DNA from 3 places in the Metabacillus flavus genome. Region 1 is predicted to be linked to each of the others. Evidence: a T-box and tRNA genes for the amino acid it is inferred to sense, from the RefSeq annotation. Region 1 holds a T-box; the other regions hold tRNA genes.
The links. A T-box is a leader RNA that pairs with one kind of tRNA and senses whether it is charged. The one in region 1 lies ahead of leuS (leucine--tRNA ligase), so its partner is inferred to be a tRNA-Leu.
Positions count from the first base shown of each region.

Region 2: it has a tRNA-Leu gene. The T-box ahead of leuS (leucine--tRNA ligase) is inferred to sense a tRNA for this amino acid. The anticodon was not compared.
Region 3: it has a tRNA-Leu gene. The T-box ahead of leuS (leucine--tRNA ligase) is inferred to sense a tRNA for this amino acid. The anticodon was not compared.

Region 1 covers NZ_JAGVRK010000001.1:2,977,037-2,982,567, forward strand. The annotation lists gene J9317_RS15170 (rhodanese-like domain-containing protein) at 1-63, opposite strand, end outside; gene J9317_RS15175 (hypothetical protein) at 193-426, shown strand; gene leuS (leucine--tRNA ligase) at 703-3,117, opposite strand; T-box leader at 3,193-3,411, opposite strand; gene J9317_RS15185 (DUF4257 domain-containing protein) at 3,503-3,835, opposite strand; gene J9317_RS15190 (hypothetical protein) at 4,332-4,541, opposite strand; gene J9317_RS15195 (MDR family MFS transporter) at 5,071-5,531, opposite strand, start outside.
Region 2 covers NZ_JAGVRK010000001.1:268,902-274,432, forward strand. The annotation lists gene J9317_RS01520 (Tex family protein) at 1-1,658, shown strand, start outside; gene cmpA (cortex morphogenetic protein CmpA) at 1,693-1,803, opposite strand; gene J9317_RS01530 (SprT family protein) at 1,916-2,365, shown strand; tRNA gene J9317_RS01535 (tRNA-Asn) at 2,504-2,578, shown strand; tRNA gene J9317_RS01540 (tRNA-Ser) at 2,604-2,694, shown strand; tRNA gene J9317_RS01545 (tRNA-Glu) at 2,710-2,781, shown strand; tRNA gene J9317_RS01550 (tRNA-Gln) at 2,848-2,922, shown strand; tRNA gene J9317_RS01555 (tRNA-Lys) at 2,926-3,001, shown strand; tRNA gene J9317_RS01560 (tRNA-Leu) at 3,017-3,098, shown strand; tRNA gene J9317_RS01565 (tRNA-Leu) at 3,117-3,202, shown strand; tRNA gene J9317_RS01570 (tRNA-Arg) at 3,268-3,344, shown strand; tRNA gene J9317_RS01575 (tRNA-Pro) at 3,361-3,437, shown strand; tRNA gene J9317_RS01580 (tRNA-Gly) at 3,457-3,530, shown strand; rRNA gene J9317_RS01585 (16S ribosomal RNA) at 3,615-5,153, shown strand; rRNA gene J9317_RS01590 (23S ribosomal RNA) at 5,398-5,531, shown strand, end outside.
Region 3 covers NZ_JAGVRK010000001.1:821,492-827,022, forward strand. The annotation lists rRNA gene J9317_RS04295 (23S ribosomal RNA) at 1-1,818, shown strand, start outside; rRNA gene rrf (5S ribosomal RNA) at 1,947-2,062, shown strand; tRNA gene J9317_RS04305 (tRNA-Asn) at 2,069-2,143, shown strand; tRNA gene J9317_RS04310 (tRNA-Ser) at 2,150-2,240, shown strand; tRNA gene J9317_RS04315 (tRNA-Glu) at 2,249-2,323, shown strand; tRNA gene J9317_RS04320 (tRNA-Val) at 2,470-2,545, shown strand; tRNA gene J9317_RS04325 (tRNA-Met) at 2,707-2,783, shown strand; tRNA gene J9317_RS04330 (tRNA-Asp) at 2,788-2,864, shown strand; tRNA gene J9317_RS04335 (tRNA-Phe) at 3,175-3,250, shown strand; tRNA gene J9317_RS04340 (tRNA-Thr) at 3,415-3,487, shown strand; tRNA gene J9317_RS04345 (tRNA-Tyr) at 3,504-3,587, shown strand; tRNA gene J9317_RS04350 (tRNA-Trp) at 3,593-3,666, shown strand; tRNA gene J9317_RS04355 (tRNA-His) at 3,685-3,760, shown strand; tRNA gene J9317_RS04360 (tRNA-Gln) at 3,823-3,897, shown strand; tRNA gene J9317_RS04365 (tRNA-Gly) at 3,959-4,033, shown strand; tRNA gene J9317_RS04370 (tRNA-Cys) at 4,041-4,114, shown strand; tRNA gene J9317_RS04375 (tRNA-Leu) at 4,123-4,203, shown strand; gene J9317_RS04380 (MEDS domain-containing protein) at 4,415-4,990, shown strand; gene J9317_RS04385 (MerR family transcriptional regulator) at 5,163-5,531, shown strand, end outside.

The DNA of each region.
Region 1 (5,531 bases):
TTCAATATTTTCTCCGTTTTGAAGCTTTTCCTGTACTTCTGACGGTGAGATTTCTTTAATCATTACTGCATTCAGCTCCTTATCCATAATGTCTTTATTATAGCAGGCGTGCCAGCGGGTTGCGAATAGCCGGATTATGTAGGAATTCAGCAGGTTAATGGTGAATAGATGTTCTATACAGGAGGGGATGATGTGAAGGAAATAGACAAACGAAACCGTTTGAATGAGAAGCCCTTCAGCTTTCAGACATCAAAAAATCAAACAGTTTTCCTCTTCTATAGAGGAAAGCAAGTAAAAATTTTAAAGGGCGGCGAGGCGGAGAAGTTTTTAGCCCGAATGAATCTGGCCAAGGATGATCACGAAATCCAGCTGCTTCTGGCAAAAGCTACGGGTAACTTCAAACGGGGAAATGAGCGAAGTAAATAAAGTATCCTTATGGCACTTCATCCTTCAGTTTCATGGTCCTTCCCGTCACTCTTCCTAATTTTTTTCCTTTGATGCGTATAGAAAAACGTATTTTATGGCATCCTTTATAATGGAGCCAGCTCCTTTCGTAATGCAGCTCTGATTTGGTTTGATTTCTTCAATCAGCCAAATTAACCTGCGAGGTTACGAGTAAGGGGCTGGTTTTGTTTGAAAAGCCTATGCAAAATATCAAAAAAGCTTGCAGAAGAATATCTCTGCAAGCTTTTTCTATCTTATTCAGTTCGCCACAATATTAATCAATTTGCCAGGGACGGCAATTACTTTGCGGATGGTTTTGCCCTCAAGCTGCTCTTTTACTTTTGCATCTTCAAGCGCAATTTTCTCCATTTCTTCTTTTGAAGCCTGGGCTGGAACAAGAAGTTTCGCTTTTACCTTGCCGTTAAATTGAACGACCACTTCCACTTCATCTTCCACTAGCTTGGACTCATCATATTGCGGCCATTTTTCGTAGGCAATGGTATCGGAGTGACCAAGCTTTTCCCAAAGCTCTTCCGCAAGATGGGGAGCAATTGGAGAAAGAAGCTTCACAAAGCCTTCCATATACTCTTTCGGAAGCTCAGTCGCTTTATACGCATCATTCGTGAATACCATAAGCTGTGAAATAGCCGTATTGAAGCGGAGCCCTTCGATGTTCTCGCTCACTTTTTTCACGGTTTCGTGGTATACCTTCTCTAAAGACTCGTTTCCGCTGTTTGTAACCTTCGGAGTCAAGTTTCCGTCATCTTCAATCATCAATCTCCATACACGGTCAAGGAAGCGTCTTGCTCCATCCAGTCCTTTTTCAGACCAGGCGATGGAAGCTTCAAGCGGTCCCATGAACATTTCGTAAAGACGAAGCGTATCAGCACCATGGCTTTCAACAACTTCATCCGGATTGACAACGTTGCCTTTAGATTTACTCATTTTTTCATTATTTTCACCAAGAATCATTCCTTGGTTAAACAGCTTTTGGAACGGCTCTTTCGTTGGAACCACGCCGATATCGTAAAGGAACTTGTGCCAGAAACGGGCGTAAAGTAGGTGAAGCACCGCATGCTCGGCTCCTCCGATGTACGTATCAACCGGCAGCCATTGTTTGATTTTTTCCGGATCCGCTAGATGGTTTTCGTTCGTTGGATCGATGTAGCGCAGGTAATACCAGCAGCTTCCCGCCCATTGCGGCATCGTGTTCGTTTCTCTGCGTCCTTTTTTGCCCGTTTCAGGATCAGTTACATTCACCCACTCCGAAATGTTGGCAAGCGGGGATTCGCCTGTACCGGACGGTTTGATTTCTGTTGTTTTCGGAAGCACAAGCGGAAGCTGGTCTTCAGGAACAGCGGACATGGTGCCGTCTTCCCAATGAATGATTGGAATCGGCTCGCCCCAGTAGCGCTGGCGGCTGAATAGCCAGTCACGCAGGCGGTATGTTACCTTCTTTTCGCCTTTGCTGTTCTCTTCAAGCCATTCAATCATTTTTTGAATCGCTTCTTCTTTCCCTAATCCGTTCAGGAATTCAGAGTTTACGTGCTCTCCATCGCCGGAGTAGGCTTCCTTCGATACATCGCCGCCTTGAACGACTTCTTTAATCGGAAGCTCGAATTTCACAGCGAATTCATAATCGCGTTCATCATGGGCAGGCACCGCCATAATCGCCCCTGTACCGTAGCTGATCAATACGTAATCTGCCACCCAGACCGGCATTTTTTCGCCGCTCACAGGATTGATGGCATATGCACCCGTGAAGACACCGGTTTTATCCTTTGCAAGATCTGTTCTTTCCAGATCAGACTTGGATTTCACTTGTTTGATATATGCATCTACCGCTTCTTTTTGATCAGCTGTTACAATCTTGCTCACCAGCGCATGCTCAGGAGCAATAACCGCATAGGTTGCACCGAAAAGAGTATCCGGTCTTGTCGTGAAAACGGTGAAGTTCTCCTCGTGTCCATCTACTTCAAAATGAACGTGAGCTCCTTCTGAACGGCCAATCCAGTTGCGCTGCATTTCTTTAATGCTTTCCGGCCAGTCTACTTCATCCAAATCTTCAATCAAACGATCCGCATAAGCTGTAATTTTCAGCATCCATTGCTTCATCGGACGGCGTTCAACCGGATGTCCGCCGCGCTCGCTTTTCCCGTCAATGACCTCTTCATTCGCAAGAACGGTTCCAAGTGCCGGACACCAGTTCACGGCTACCTCATCAATATAGGCCAAGCCTTTTTCATAAAGCTTGAGGAAAATCCATTGTGTCCATTTATAGTAATGAGGATCGGTCGTGTTGACCTCGCGATCCCAATCATAAGAAAAGCCAAGTGCCTGGATTTGGCGTCTGAAATTGTTGATGTTCTGTTCCGTGAATACTGCCGGATCATTTCCTGTATCCAGTGCAAATTGTTCTGCAGGAAGTCCGAATGCATCCCATCCCATCGGATGAAGAACATTGTATCCTTGCATCCGTTTCATACGAGAAAGAATATCTGTCGCTGTAAATCCTTCCGGATGCCCTACATGAAGACCTGCTCCTGACGGATACGGGAACATATCAAGCGCATAAAATTTAGGGCGGTTCGGTTCCTCACCTGTTTTAAATGTTTTGTTGGCAAGCCAATGCTTTTGCCATTTCTGTTCGATTTTCTTATGACTGAAACTCATATACATCCTCCTTGTTTTCGCTGAACGGACATCGAGTACGCGGCCGTGAAAAATAAAAAAAGCTCCGTCCCTATAAAAAGGGACGAGAGCTTTCTCCCGCGGTACCACCCAAATTAGTGTATACAAACTACACTCGCTTGACATTCGTAACGTGAATGCACGGCAGACACTACTGATTTATTTCGCATCTGCAAACTCAAAGGCGAGTTCATGAACATTTGCTGCTGACTTGCACCTTCCGTCAGCTCTCTATGGTGCATCCTGTTCACTACTGCTCCTTATCACCGTTCGACTATTTCATTCTAATGCTATTTTATAAAAAATTTGAGGGATATGCAAGCTGGTTGCGATTTTTTAGGGAATGCTGTCATCAAAGAGGCATTACTTAAGGGAGAGGCGGCTTGTGACTTGGACAATTTTTGGTTGGGGGACCTTCAGGCTGTTCTTGCTGAGTGGAGAATTCAAAGCTTTTTAGTACGGCTTCACCGCTATATCCAGCGATGATGGATAGCAGTACTAATTGAAAAGAGGATTGCGGTTCTGAGGAGAGGACCAGCATGATGGCCGCGATCGTTCCAACTGCAAAGTCTTCATAGAATCCAAGATATATAAAACGTTTCGTCATTCTCGGTTTTTCAAGACGCCCCCTTTTTTTCATGTGGCTAACAATCCCCATTATGCCTCCGATGATACTGGCAATTAAAATTTGAGCTGTCAATTACACCACCATTCCTTCTTTTTTATTCTGGTAAAGCGGAATAAAAAATGCAGATCGGCGGTCCCACGGGGATGGGAAAGGCTTTTTTATTTCTATTATACAAAATGAATGGGTAAACCGCCTGATTAATTGGAATTATTTTCTATATCGAACAAATGTACTAATTAGAGTGGTAAACTTTACTTCAAAGTTGTTAACATTCTTAAAATAGGAATAGTGCTGGTTGATTTCCACTGCAGGTGTTCGCTTTCCGTGGGGCGGGCGGTGAGCCTCCTCGGCGCTTTGCGCCTGCGGGGTCTCACCTTCCCGCTTCTCCCACAAGAGTCTCGCACCTTCTGCTCCAATCAACCTAAACAAGTCTTGTTCCGAGTCCCTATTTAAAAATAAACCCTTCATCAAATAATGCAGTAGAAAAACCCACTTCTCTTCTTCTATAAAACAAAATAGTGCCAACTTCTCTTATATAGAAATCGGCACTTCATATATTCGCATTAGGTTATCTTGACGCTTTTGGCGGCTGGCATGCGTCACATTTACGCTGGTTATTATTTTTAAATTTTGTAAATGTTTTTTCAAAGGTACTTCCGCATGCACATTTAAATTGCAGCTTTTGAGAAAAACCGTGATATTCCGTTGACAGCAGGGTGCTATCCGAATTTTTCTCAACAAAATCTTTAATTTTATCGATTGTCCATCGTTTATTCATTCTCTTACACCTCCATATTTTTGGCGGAGGCTTTTCTCGGCATCCGTTCGATTGTTAGGTAAAGCCTAAAAGTTTATAAGCTGTTAATTATAATACCATGAGCTGGAGTTGAGTTAAACAGATAGAAATATCTGATTAAACTAACTGCTCCGTAAGTAACCTGCCAAACTTCTAAATGCTAAATTCGCAAACATCTCTTTGTGTTGGAAAATAGTTCCACAGGGTTGGTGGCGGCTCCAGGCTGCTCGCTTTCCGCGGGGCGGGCGGTGAGCCTCCTCCTGGCTTCGCCACTGCGGGGTCTCACCTGTCCCGCTGCTCCCGCTGGAGTCTCCCTGCCTTACGCCGCCATCAACTAACCTTATTTTCAATCAATATTTAATTTCAAAAAGGACAAGTTTTACACTTTGTTGTAACCTGGTTGGTTTCCTTCAAAAAATTTTTGTCCATTTTCTATAAAATTTCATAACTCCCAAACAATCGCCTATCAAAAAAGCCCAAGAAGGATCCAACATCCATCTCAGGCTTCTATTTACCCTTTCACCGTTTCGGCGGAAAGGTCTTGATTTGAAAGATATTTTATATTGCGGTCGTATATCATCGTAATAAAAAAGCTAATAACGAGCAGGCCAATCAGCACGGCAAACATGACGGGCATGTTGTACAAGTCTACTAAAATTCCTCCTAGCAGAGGACCAACCATTCTTCCGGCGGTTGCTGTGCTGTTTATGAATCCCTGATAGAAGCCTTCTCTTCCTTTTGGAGCGAGGTCATTTGCAATGGTGGGAACGGCTGGCCAAACGAGCATTTCTCCGATGGTTAAAATAATCATGGCGGTCAAGAATCCGGAGAATCCTCCCGCTGCTGCAGCGATGACGAAGGATACCATGAAGATTCCCATTCCAATCAGCATCTGGGACTTGAGCGTTTTTGCAAAGCGTTTAACAAAAGCCGAAAGCAAAGGCTGTCCAAGGACAATCATCAGTCCGTTAA
Region 2 (5,531 bases), 2.7 Mb from region 1:
CAGAGAAAATAGCGGACGAACCAGCCTATAGAAAGTGGATTCGGGAGCAATCGTTCAAAAAAGGCATGATTGTCACTGCAGCCAAAGACAAAGAGAAGGATGAAAAGAATGTCTTTGAGATGTATTACGATTATGAGGAGCCTGTCCAAAAAGCGGCACCCCATCGGGTACTGGCTATGAACCGCGGAGAGAAAGAGGATATCCTACGCATATCAGTGAAAACCCCTGCTGACCAAATGCTGGCCTATCTGATCAGACAGGAGCTTGGTTCTAAGCACACCACAGGGAAACAGCTAATGGAAGAAGCGATTGAGGATGCTTATAAACGCTTGATTGAGCCTTCTGTTGAACGGGAAATCAGAAAAGAACTGACGGAAAAAGCCGATGCACAGGCTATTCATATCTTTTCGGAAAACCTAAGAAACCTGCTGCTTCAGCCTCCTTTGAAAGGAAGGGTGGTTCTTGGTCTGGATCCGGCATACCGGACAGGATGCAAGCTTGCGGTTGTCAGTGAAACCGGAAAGGTGCTTCACATCGGGGTAATTTATCCGCACGCACCGGTTAATAAGCGGGAAGAAGCGCTGCAAACCATTCTTAAACTGATTGATGACTATCAAATTGAAGTAATTGCTGTCGGGAATGGAACGGCATCGAGAGAGAGTGAACAGCTCGCAGCCGATGCCATCCAGCAATCCGGAAAAGATTTAGCGTATCTTATTGTGAATGAAGCCGGAGCGAGTGTATACTCGGCCTCTGATTTAGCAAGAGAGGAGTTCCCTGACCTGAAAGTAGAGGAAAGAAGTGCGGTTTCCATTGCGAGAAGACTTCAGGATCCACTCGCTGAACTTGTCAAAATTGATCCGAAATCGGTTGGCGTCGGTCAATATCAGCATGATGTAAGCCAGAAAAACCTGAACGAATCCCTGACATTTGTTGTGGAAACAGTGGTGAACAGAGTTGGAGTGAACGTAAACACCGCTTCGCCAGCCCTGCTTCAATACGTATCCGGTCTTTCAAAGACGGTTGCTCAAAACATTGTGAAAAAGCGGGAAGAGCTAGGAAAAATTACAAGCAGAACCCAGCTCAAAGGGATTCCCCGTTTAGGTGCAAAGACATATGAACAGGCAGTAGGCTTCCTTCGGGTAATTGATGGAGATCAGCCGCTAGACCGGACGTCCATTCACCCTGAAAGCTATAAAGTAGTAACGGCGCTGTTAATGCACTTGGATACTACGTATGACGAACTGGGCAGCGAAAGCCTCAAGGAAAAAATAAAGAACCTGGATATAAAAGAAGCTTCAGCTGAATTTGGCGTAGGGGAGCTGACACTAAAAGATATATGTGATGCATTGGTTCAGCCCGGACGCGATCCCCGTGATGAAGTTGCGAAGCCTCTGCTGAAGAAAAATGTATTAAAGCTTGAGGATCTGAGCAAAGGATTGGAACTTCAGGGAACGGTAAGGAATGTAGTTGATTTCGGCGCTTTCGTGGATATTGGAGTAAAACAGGACGGTCTTGTTCACATATCAAAACTGAGCCGGCAGTATGTAAAGCATCCGCTGGATGTTGTGAGCGTAGGCGACGTTGTGACCGTTTGGGTAGACTCAGTTGACGTTCATAAAGGAAGAGTTTCATTAACCATGCTGTCTGATCAATAAAAAAATTCAAGAACCGAGAAAACACTGCTCCCGATTAGCAGTGTTTTTTTCTGTAAAAATACCAGCACTGATTCAGCAGCTTTATCTGATAGCAATTTTTTTCATGAAAAGCACGCATCATCTGATTTTTTAACCATGATGGCATTGCTCATACCTCCTTAATCGTTATAATGGAGTATGGGTATTAGCTAATGTATGCAAAGAATAAATGTCCTGTTCTTTGAACAAGGCTGAATAGAGAAAGGTGTTGCATTCCTATGGATCAGCAGCAGCTGCAAATGCTTGTCGAAGAAATATCTTCCAAGTATTTTAATAAACCATTTACCCATAATGCGGTATTCAATAACAGACTCAGATCAACTGGCGGAAGATACATGCTCTCGTCCCACAATATTGAAATCAATCCTAAGCAGCTTGATGAGCATGGCAAAGAGGAGATTGAGGGCATTATTAAGCACGAGCTCTGCCACTACCATCTTCATCTAGAGGGAAAAGGATACCGTCATCGGGATCCGGACTTCAGGATATTGATGAAACAGGTTGGAGCACCCCGTTTTTGTACGCCTATACCATCTCTGAAATCCCAAAAGCCGCTTCATTTATATAAATGCAAGGAATGTCTTCAGCGCTTTGAACGCAAACGGCGAATGGATACGAAGAAGTATGTATGCGGAAAGTGTGGAGGGCGGATTAAACAGATGATTTAGGTGTTGACGACCGTTGGTATGTATGGTAAATTATAAAAGCCGTCGTTGAGAGACGGGCTCAATAATTTAATTGTTGAATAATAGTATTGACTTTGAGTCATAATTTACCTATAATAAAGAAAGTCTGCTATTTGTTATTCCGCAGTAGCTCAGTGGTAGAGCTATCGGCTGTTAACCGATCGGTCGCAGGTTCGAGTCCTGCCTGCGGAGCCATATTTTTATTAGGCAGTACACAGATGGGGAAGTACTCAAGTGGCTGAAGAGGCGCCCCTGCTAAGGGTGTAGGTCGCGTAAGCGGCGCGAGGGTTCAAATCCCTCCTTCTCCGCCATCTTATTTTTAATATGGCCCGTTGGTCAAGCGGTTAAGACACCGCCCTTTCACGGCGGTAACACGGGTTCGAATCCCGTACGGGTCATTTATTGTTTTCGGACAAGTTTTGATGCGTACAGAGGATAAATTCCTGTGGACGAATTAAGAATAGTGGGCTATAGCCAAGCGGTAAGGCAACGGACTTTGACTCCGTCATGCGTTGGTTCGAATCCAGCTAGCCCAGCCATCCGAGCCATTAGCTCAGTCGGTAGAGCATCTGACTTTTAATCAGAGGGTCGAAGGTTCGAGTCCTTCATGGCTCACCATTTACATTTTAATATGCGGGTGTGGCGGAATTGGCAGACGCACTAGACTTAGGATCTAGCGCCTTACGGCGTGGGGGTTCGACTCCCTTCACCCGCACTTTATTTCACTTAACATGCGGTCGTGGCGGAATGGCAGACGCGCTAGGTTGAGGGCCTAGTGGGGGCAACCCCGTGGAAGTTCGACTCTTCTCGGCCGCACCAAAAAACATTTTTAAAAAAGTGTTGACAAAAAAATAACGATTTGATATTATATATAAGTCGCCGATGCGCCCGTAGCTCAATTGGATAGAGCATTTGACTACGAATCAAAAGGTTAGAGGTTCGAGTCCTCTCGGGCGCGCCATATAAACTTGCGGTTGCGGGAAGTAGCTCAGCTTGGTAGAGCACTTGGTTTGGGACCAAGGGGTCGCAGGTTCGAATCCTGTCTTCCCGACCAGAAGTATACATATAATAATGCGGGTGTAGTTTAATGGTAAAACCTCAGCCTTCCAAGCTGATGTCGTGGGTTCGATTCCCATCACCCGCTCCATTTTTGCAAATGATCTTTGAAAACTAAACAAATCGAAGTGCCAACGTTAATTCTAGAGCAACAAACAAGAGCTAGTCAAACTATTTTTTGGAGAGTTTGATCCTGGCTCAGGACGAACGCTGGCGGCGTGCCTAATACATGCAAGTCGAGCGGACCTCTTCGGAGGTCAGCGGCGGACGGGTGAGTAACACGTGGGCAACCTGCCTGTAAGACTGGGATAACTCCGGGAAACCGGAGCTAATACCGGATAACTTTTCGAACCGCATGGTTCGAAGATAAAAGACGGTTATGCTGTCACTTACAGATGGGCCCGCGGCGCATTAGCTAGTTGGTGAGGTAATGGCTCACCAAGGCGACGATGCGTAGCCGACCTGAGAGGGTGATCGGCCACACTGGGACTGAGACACGGCCCAGACTCCTACGGGAGGCAGCAGTAGGGAATCTTCCGCAATGGACGAAAGTCTGACGGAGCAACGCCGCGTGAGTGATGAAGGTTTTCGGATCGTAAAGCTCTGTTGTTAGGGAAGAACAAGTGCGGGAGTCACTGCCCGCGCCTTGACGGTACCTAACCAGAAAGCCACGGCTAACTACGTGCCAGCAGCCGCGGTAATACGTAGGTGGCAAGCGTTGTCCGGAATTATTGGGCGTAAAGCGCGCGCAGGCGGTCTTTTAAGTCTGATGTGAAAGCCCCCGGCTCAACCGGGGAGGGTCATTGGAAACTGGAGGACTTGAGTACAGAAGAGGAGAGTGGAATTCCACGTGTAGCGGTGAAATGCGTAGAGATGTGGAGGAACACCAGTGGCGAAGGCGACTCTCTGGTCTGTAACTGACGCTGAGGCGCGAAAGCGTGGGGAGCGAACAGGATTAGATACCCTGGTAGTCCACGCCGTAAACGATGAGTGCTAAGTGTTAGAGGGTTTCCGCCCTTTAGTGCTGCAGCTAACGCATTAAGCACTCCGCCTGGGGAGTACGGTCGCAAGACTGAAACTCAAAGGAATTGACGGGGGCCCGCACAAGCGGTGGAGCATGTGGTTTAATTCGAAGCAACGCGAAGAACCTTACCAGGTCTTGACATCCTCTGCCACTTCTAGAGATAGAAGGTTCCCCTTCGGGGGACAGAGTGACAGGTGGTGCATGGTTGTCGTCAGCTCGTGTCGTGAGATGTTGGGTTAAGTCCCGCAACGAGCGCAACCCTTGATCTTAGTTGCCAGCATTCAGTTGGGCACTCTAAGGTGACTGCCGGTGACAAACCGGAGGAAGGTGGGGATGACGTCAAATCATCATGCCCCTTATGACCTGGGCTACACACGTGCTACAATGGATGGTACAAAGGGCTGCAAAACCGCGAGGTTAAGCGAATCCCATAAAACCATTCTCAGTTCGGATTGCAGGCTGCAACTCGCCTGCATGAAGCCGGAATCGCTAGTAATCGCGGATCAGCATGCCGCGGTGAATACGTTCCCGGGCCTTGTACACACCGCCCGTCACACCACGAGAGTTTACAACACCCGAAGTCGGTGGGGTAACCCGTAAGGGAGCCAGCCGCCTAAGGTGGGGCAGATGATTGGGGTGAAGTCGTAACAAGGTAGCCGTATCGGAAGGTGCGGCTGGATCACCTCCTTTCTAAGGAAGAATTATCAGCACCCATGTGGTGCACAATTAACGGACGCACTTCGATTTTGTTTAGTTTTGAGAGATCATTCTCTCTATAAACTTGTTCTTTGAAAACTAGATAACGATATGAATGTCAAACATTCACACGAGTAAGCAAGTAACCTTACGATTTTCTTCTGCGCTTGCGTATGAAGAGAACATCAAGTCTGAAAACATCTGTTTTCAGCTCTAACGAAGATAACTTCCGTTATCAGGTTAAGTTAGAAAGGGCGCACGGTGGATGCCTTGGCACTAGGAGCCGATGAAGGACGGTACGAACACCGATATGCTTCGGGGAGCTGTAAGTAAGCGTTGATCCGGAGATTTCCGAATGGGGAAACCCGCTGC
Region 3 (5,531 bases), 2.2 Mb from region 1:
TTAGAAGCAGCCACCATTTAAAGAGTGCGTAATAGCTCACTGGTCGAGTGACCCTGCGCCGAAAATGTACCGGGGCTAAACGGATCACCGAAGCTGTGGACTGTTCTTACGAACAGTGGTAGGAGAGCGTTCTAAGGGCTGAGAAGCCAGACCGGAAGGACTGGTGGAGCGCTTAGAAGTGAGAATGCCGGTATGAGTAGCGAAAGAGGGGTGAGAATCCCCTCCACCGAATGCCTAAGGTTTCCTGAGGAAGGCTCGTCCGCTCAGGGTTAGTCGGGACCTAAGCCGAGGCCGAAAGGCGTAGGCGATGGACAACAGGTTGAGATTCCTGTACCACCTCTTTTCCGTTTGAGCAATGGAGGGACGCAGGAGGATAGGGTAAGCGCGCTGTTGGATATGCGCGTCCAAGCAGGTAGGCTCAAGGGATAGGCAAATCCGTCCCTTGGTTAAGGCTGAGCTGTGATGGCGAGGGAAATTAAGTACCGAAGTTCCTGATTCCACACTGCCTAGAAAAGCTTCTAGCGAGGAAAATGGTGCCCGTACCGCAAACCGACACAGGTAGGCGAGGAGAGAATCCTAAGGTGATCGAGAGAACTCTCGTTAAGGAACTCGGCAAAATGACCCCGTAACTTCGGGAGAAGGGGTGCTCTTTAGGGTGAATAGCCTTGAAGAGCCGCAGTGAATAGGCCCAGGCGACTGTTTAGCAAAAACACAGGTCTCTGCGAAGCCGCAAGGCGAAGTATAGGGGCTGACGCCTGCCCGGTGCTGGAAGGTTAAGAGGAGAGGTTAGCGCAAGCGAAGCTTTGAATTGAAGCCCCAGTAAACGGCGGCCGTAACTATAACGGTCCTAAGGTAGCGAAATTCCTTGTCGGGTAAGTTCCGACCCGCACGAAAGGCGTAACGATCTGGGCACTGTCTCAACGAGAGACTCGGTGAAATTATAGTACCTGTGAAGATGCAGGTTACCCGCGACAGGACGGAAAGACCCCGTGGAGCTTTACTGCAGCCTGATATTGAATTTTGGCACAGCTTGTACAGGATAGGTAGGAGCCTTGGAAACCGGAGCGCCAGCTTCGGTGGAGGCATTGGTGGGATACTACCCTGGCTGTGTTGAACTTCTAACCCGCGGCCCTGATCGGGCCGGGAGACAGTGTCAGGCGGGCAGTTTGACTGGGGCGGTCGCCTCCTAAAATGTAACGGAGGCGCCCAAAGGTTCCCTCAGAATGGTTGGAAATCATTCGCAGAGTGTAAAGGCACAAGGGAGCTTGACTGCGAGACCTACAAGTCGAGCAGGGACGAAAGTCGGGCTTAGTGATCCGGTGGTTCCGCATGGAAGGGCCATCGCTCAACGGATAAAAGCTACCCCGGGGATAACAGGCTTATCTCCCCCAAGAGTCCACATCGACGGGGAGGTTTGGCACCTCGATGTCGGCTCATCGCATCCTGGGGCTGTAGTCGGTCCCAAGGGTTGGGCTGTTCGCCCATTAAAGCGGTACGCGAGCTGGGTTCAGAACGTCGTGAGACAGTTCGGTCCCTATCCGTCGCGGGCGCAGGAAATTTGAGAGGAGCTGTCCTTAGTACGAGAGGACCGGGATGGACGCACCGCTGGTGTACCAGTTGTCTTGCCAAAGGCATCGCTGGGTAGCTATGTGCGGACGGGATAAGTGCTGAAAGCATCTAAGCATGAAGCCCCCCTCAAGATGAGATTTCCCATCGCAAGAGTAAGACCCCTGAAAGATGATCAGGTTGATAGGTTCGAGGTGGAAGCGTGGTGACACGTGCAGCTGACGAATACTAATCGGTCGAGGACTTAACCTTTATTCAAGTAAGGCTGCTTTACTCGTGCAGCAATCGTTATCTAGTTTTGAGTGAACAAAAAAGATTAAAAAAAGTCTTGATTTTTTCTCCTCAAACTATATAATTAATCTTGTCACTTTTAAAATTTGTCTGGTAACTATGGCAAAGAGGTCACACCCGTTCCCATACCGAACACGGAAGTTAAGCTCTTTAGCGCCAATGGTAGTTGGGGGTTTCCCCCTGTGAGAGTAGGACGTTGCCAGGCAGGTATTCCGCAGTAGCTCAGTGGTAGAGCTATCGGCTGTTAACCGATCGGTCGCAGGTTCGAGTCCTGCCTGCGGAGCCATATTATGGAGAGCTGTCCGAGTGGCCGAAGGAGCACGATTGGAAATCGTGTATACGTCATAAGCGTATCGGGGGTTCGAATCCCCCGCTCTCCGCCATAATATCTGGCCCGTTGGTCAAGCGGTTAAGACACCGCCCTTTCACGGCGGTAACACGGGTTCGAATCCCGTACGGGTCACCAACAGTTTTTAATCAGCAGCAAGTTAAAGGTGTTATAATCACCCAACAAAATGATTGCAAGAGGGTTGGGAGGAGCAAGCAATTCTAGGAGTCGAGAGAGCGAACACGACAACGAAGTGCGCCGCTCATCACAAACCGAAACTATATGGAGGATTAGCTCAGCTGGGAGAGCATCTGCCTTACAAGCAGAGGGTCGGCGGTTCGATCCCGTCATCCTCCACCATTTTAACTTAATAACTTTTATTACCGCGGGGTGGAGCAACGAGCAATGCTTCCGTGAAAAAGCTTCGAGTTGTACTCGCCGAGCTGCTGCTTGGTTTTACTTCCTGAGGCGAGGACAGTCCGCTGTCTATGAGCATAGCTAAACTTAATACTTTTTATTATCGCGGGGTGGAGCAGTCTGGTAGCTCGTCGGGCTCATAACCCGAAGGTCGCAGGTTCAAATCCTGTCCCCGCAACCAAAATGGTCCGGTAGTTCAGTTGGTTAGAATGCCTGCCTGTCACGCAGGAGGTCGCGGGTTCGAGTCCCGTCCGGACCGCCATTTGATTTTTCGATCAAATCTAAGTAAAATGTAAGAGGGTTTCAATAAGCGAGAAGGTCGAGGAAGCGACTGAGTGAGCACAGGAGCGTATATCAATACGTGAGGATGCGATCGAGGGAGCAGACGAAGAGATTCGAAGCTTAGTGGAAGCCGAAACTTAATGGCTTGGTAGCTCAGTCGGTAGAGCACGTTCGAATAAGCTGCGAAGCGAAACATCAGCGCACAAATCGAGCTGCTGCTTGAATAGGCTTTCTGAGATTTGGGCGATTGTGCAAGTGAAATACTTTGGTTCTGACGTAAACAATAAAATGGCTTGGTAGCTCAGTCGGTAGAGCAATGGACTGAAAATCCATGTGTCGGCGGTTCGATTCCGTCCCAAGCCACCATAATCAACTTAGATAATATGCCGGTGTAGCTCAATTGGTAGAGCACGATCGAATAAGCTCCCTGGAATCACTTCAGCGCACAGATCGAGCAGCTTCTTGACTAAACACCCTGAGATCTGGGCGACCTTATCAAGCAGGAACGGTTCATATCACAAATATTATATGCCGGTGTAGCTCAATTGGTAGAGCAACTGACTTGTAATCAGTAGGTTGGGGGTTCAAGTCCTCTTGCCGGCACTGTCTTCACTGATGTGGAGGGGTAGCGAAGTGGCTAAACGCGGCGGACTGTAAATCCGCTCCTTAGGGTTCGGCAGTTCGAATCTGCCCCCCTCCACCATTTATAGGGGCATAGTTTAACGGTAGAACAGAGGTCTCCAAAACCTCCGGTGTGGGTTCGATTCCTACTGCCCCTGCCAATATAATTTGATAATGTGGCGGTTGTGGCGAAGTGGTTAACGCATCGGATTGTGGTTCCGACATTCGTGGGTTCGATTCCCATCAGTCGCCCCATATTTTTGTCTTTAGATATTGGCTGCTGTATAATGAACATACATAATGAGTACATACATAGATGGGCTATAGCCAAGCGGTAAGGCAACGGACTTTGACTCCGTCATGCGTTGGTTCGAATCCAGCTAGCCCAGCCATTTTTATTTTAAAGTAAATGATTCGTTTCCTTTTGCATAGAATGACATACAGAGGAAAAATGCGGAAGTAGTTCAGTGGTAGAACATCACCTTGCCAAGGTGGGGGTCGCGGGTTCGAATCCCGTCTTCCGCTCCATATGTACGGCGGCATAGCCAAGAGGAAAGGCAGAGGACTGCAACTCCTTTACCCCCGGTTCGAATCCGGGTGCCGCCTCCAAATTGTATGCCGGTGTGGCGGAATTGGCAGACGCGCACGACTCAAAATCGTGTTCCTCTGGAGTGCCGGTTCGACCCCGGCCACCGGTATCACAAAAAGACTTCAACGATTACGTTGGAGTCTTTTTTTTTCAGCAAGAAATTTCCTTTAATCTTATCGTAATTACACATAGGCCATTTTCTCTATAAATGTAGTTAATATACCTAATCTTCCTTTCGTTAAATTCTTTTCTTTGCAAACATGTTAGAATGGTAGGAAGAATTAAAATGAATACACTTTGCTTTTTAAGGAGCCCTTTGCTTGAATACATCCATTCAGGATATGAAGAAAAAAATAGATGAATATAAAAGCGGGCATATCTTGTACCTAATAGATGAGCCGCAGGCGTATTTGAAGAATGCTGCTGCCTACATTCTCTCAGGAGTTGAGCAGGGAGACCATGTCTTTGTCATTGAGAATGATCGAATGTTTGCTTCGCTATTTGAACTGGTTAAAGCTTCTTTAACGAGGACTCAGTTGGACCGGGTTCATTTTGTGAATAATTTTGATTTTTACTATTCCCGAGGGGATTTTAATACGCCGACCATTGTGGCTTATTTTCTGGAGGTTGTGAAACCAATTATTGATGCAGAGCAATCTTATCGGACGTGGGCTCATATTGAGTGGGGAAAGTTACAGGATATTGAGGATGAGGTTGATGCATATGAGGTCAACGCTCAAAAGACTGTGCATGAGATGGATTTGCTTTCTGTTTGTGGATACGATAAGGATCGGCTGACTGAAGATATGAAGGGTTCACTTTTGAATTCCCATGATTGTTTAATGCTTGAAGATGAAATTGTGCTTTTGAATCAGCAGGATGCTGTTGGGGATTAAATTAAAAAGAAATCTTACGTTTTGTAAGGTTTCTTTTTGCTTTTATGAACATTCCATTAACAATCTCCATTTGCCTTGCCTTCCATACTAGTAACCTATACAATTAGTCCATAACCATCACGTTACAGTTTGGGGTGATCACGTTGGGGAAGAGAAGCTAAAGATTGGTGAATTGGCTGAAAGATGCGGTGTTACTAAAAGAACGATTGATCATTATACAAATCTTGGACTGCTAAAAGCAGAACGTTCTCCTTCTAATTATCGATACTATGATCATTCTTCCATTGAGAGGCTGAATTATATAGAAGAGTGCAAGGCGGACGGAATGCATTTAATTGATATTAAGAAACGGCTTCTAGAAAAGGATGCAGAAGAAATAGATGTGCTTGAATTAAGATTGAAAATCAGCGGCTTGGAAAAGGATGTTTCGGAGGTGCTGGCTCATCTCGATAAAAATGATAAGAAAAGCCTTGAGTCGATTAAAAAGAACCTTTCACATGAAAGTTTATCCTTGATCCAGACGCTGCTAGTGCTGCTTAAT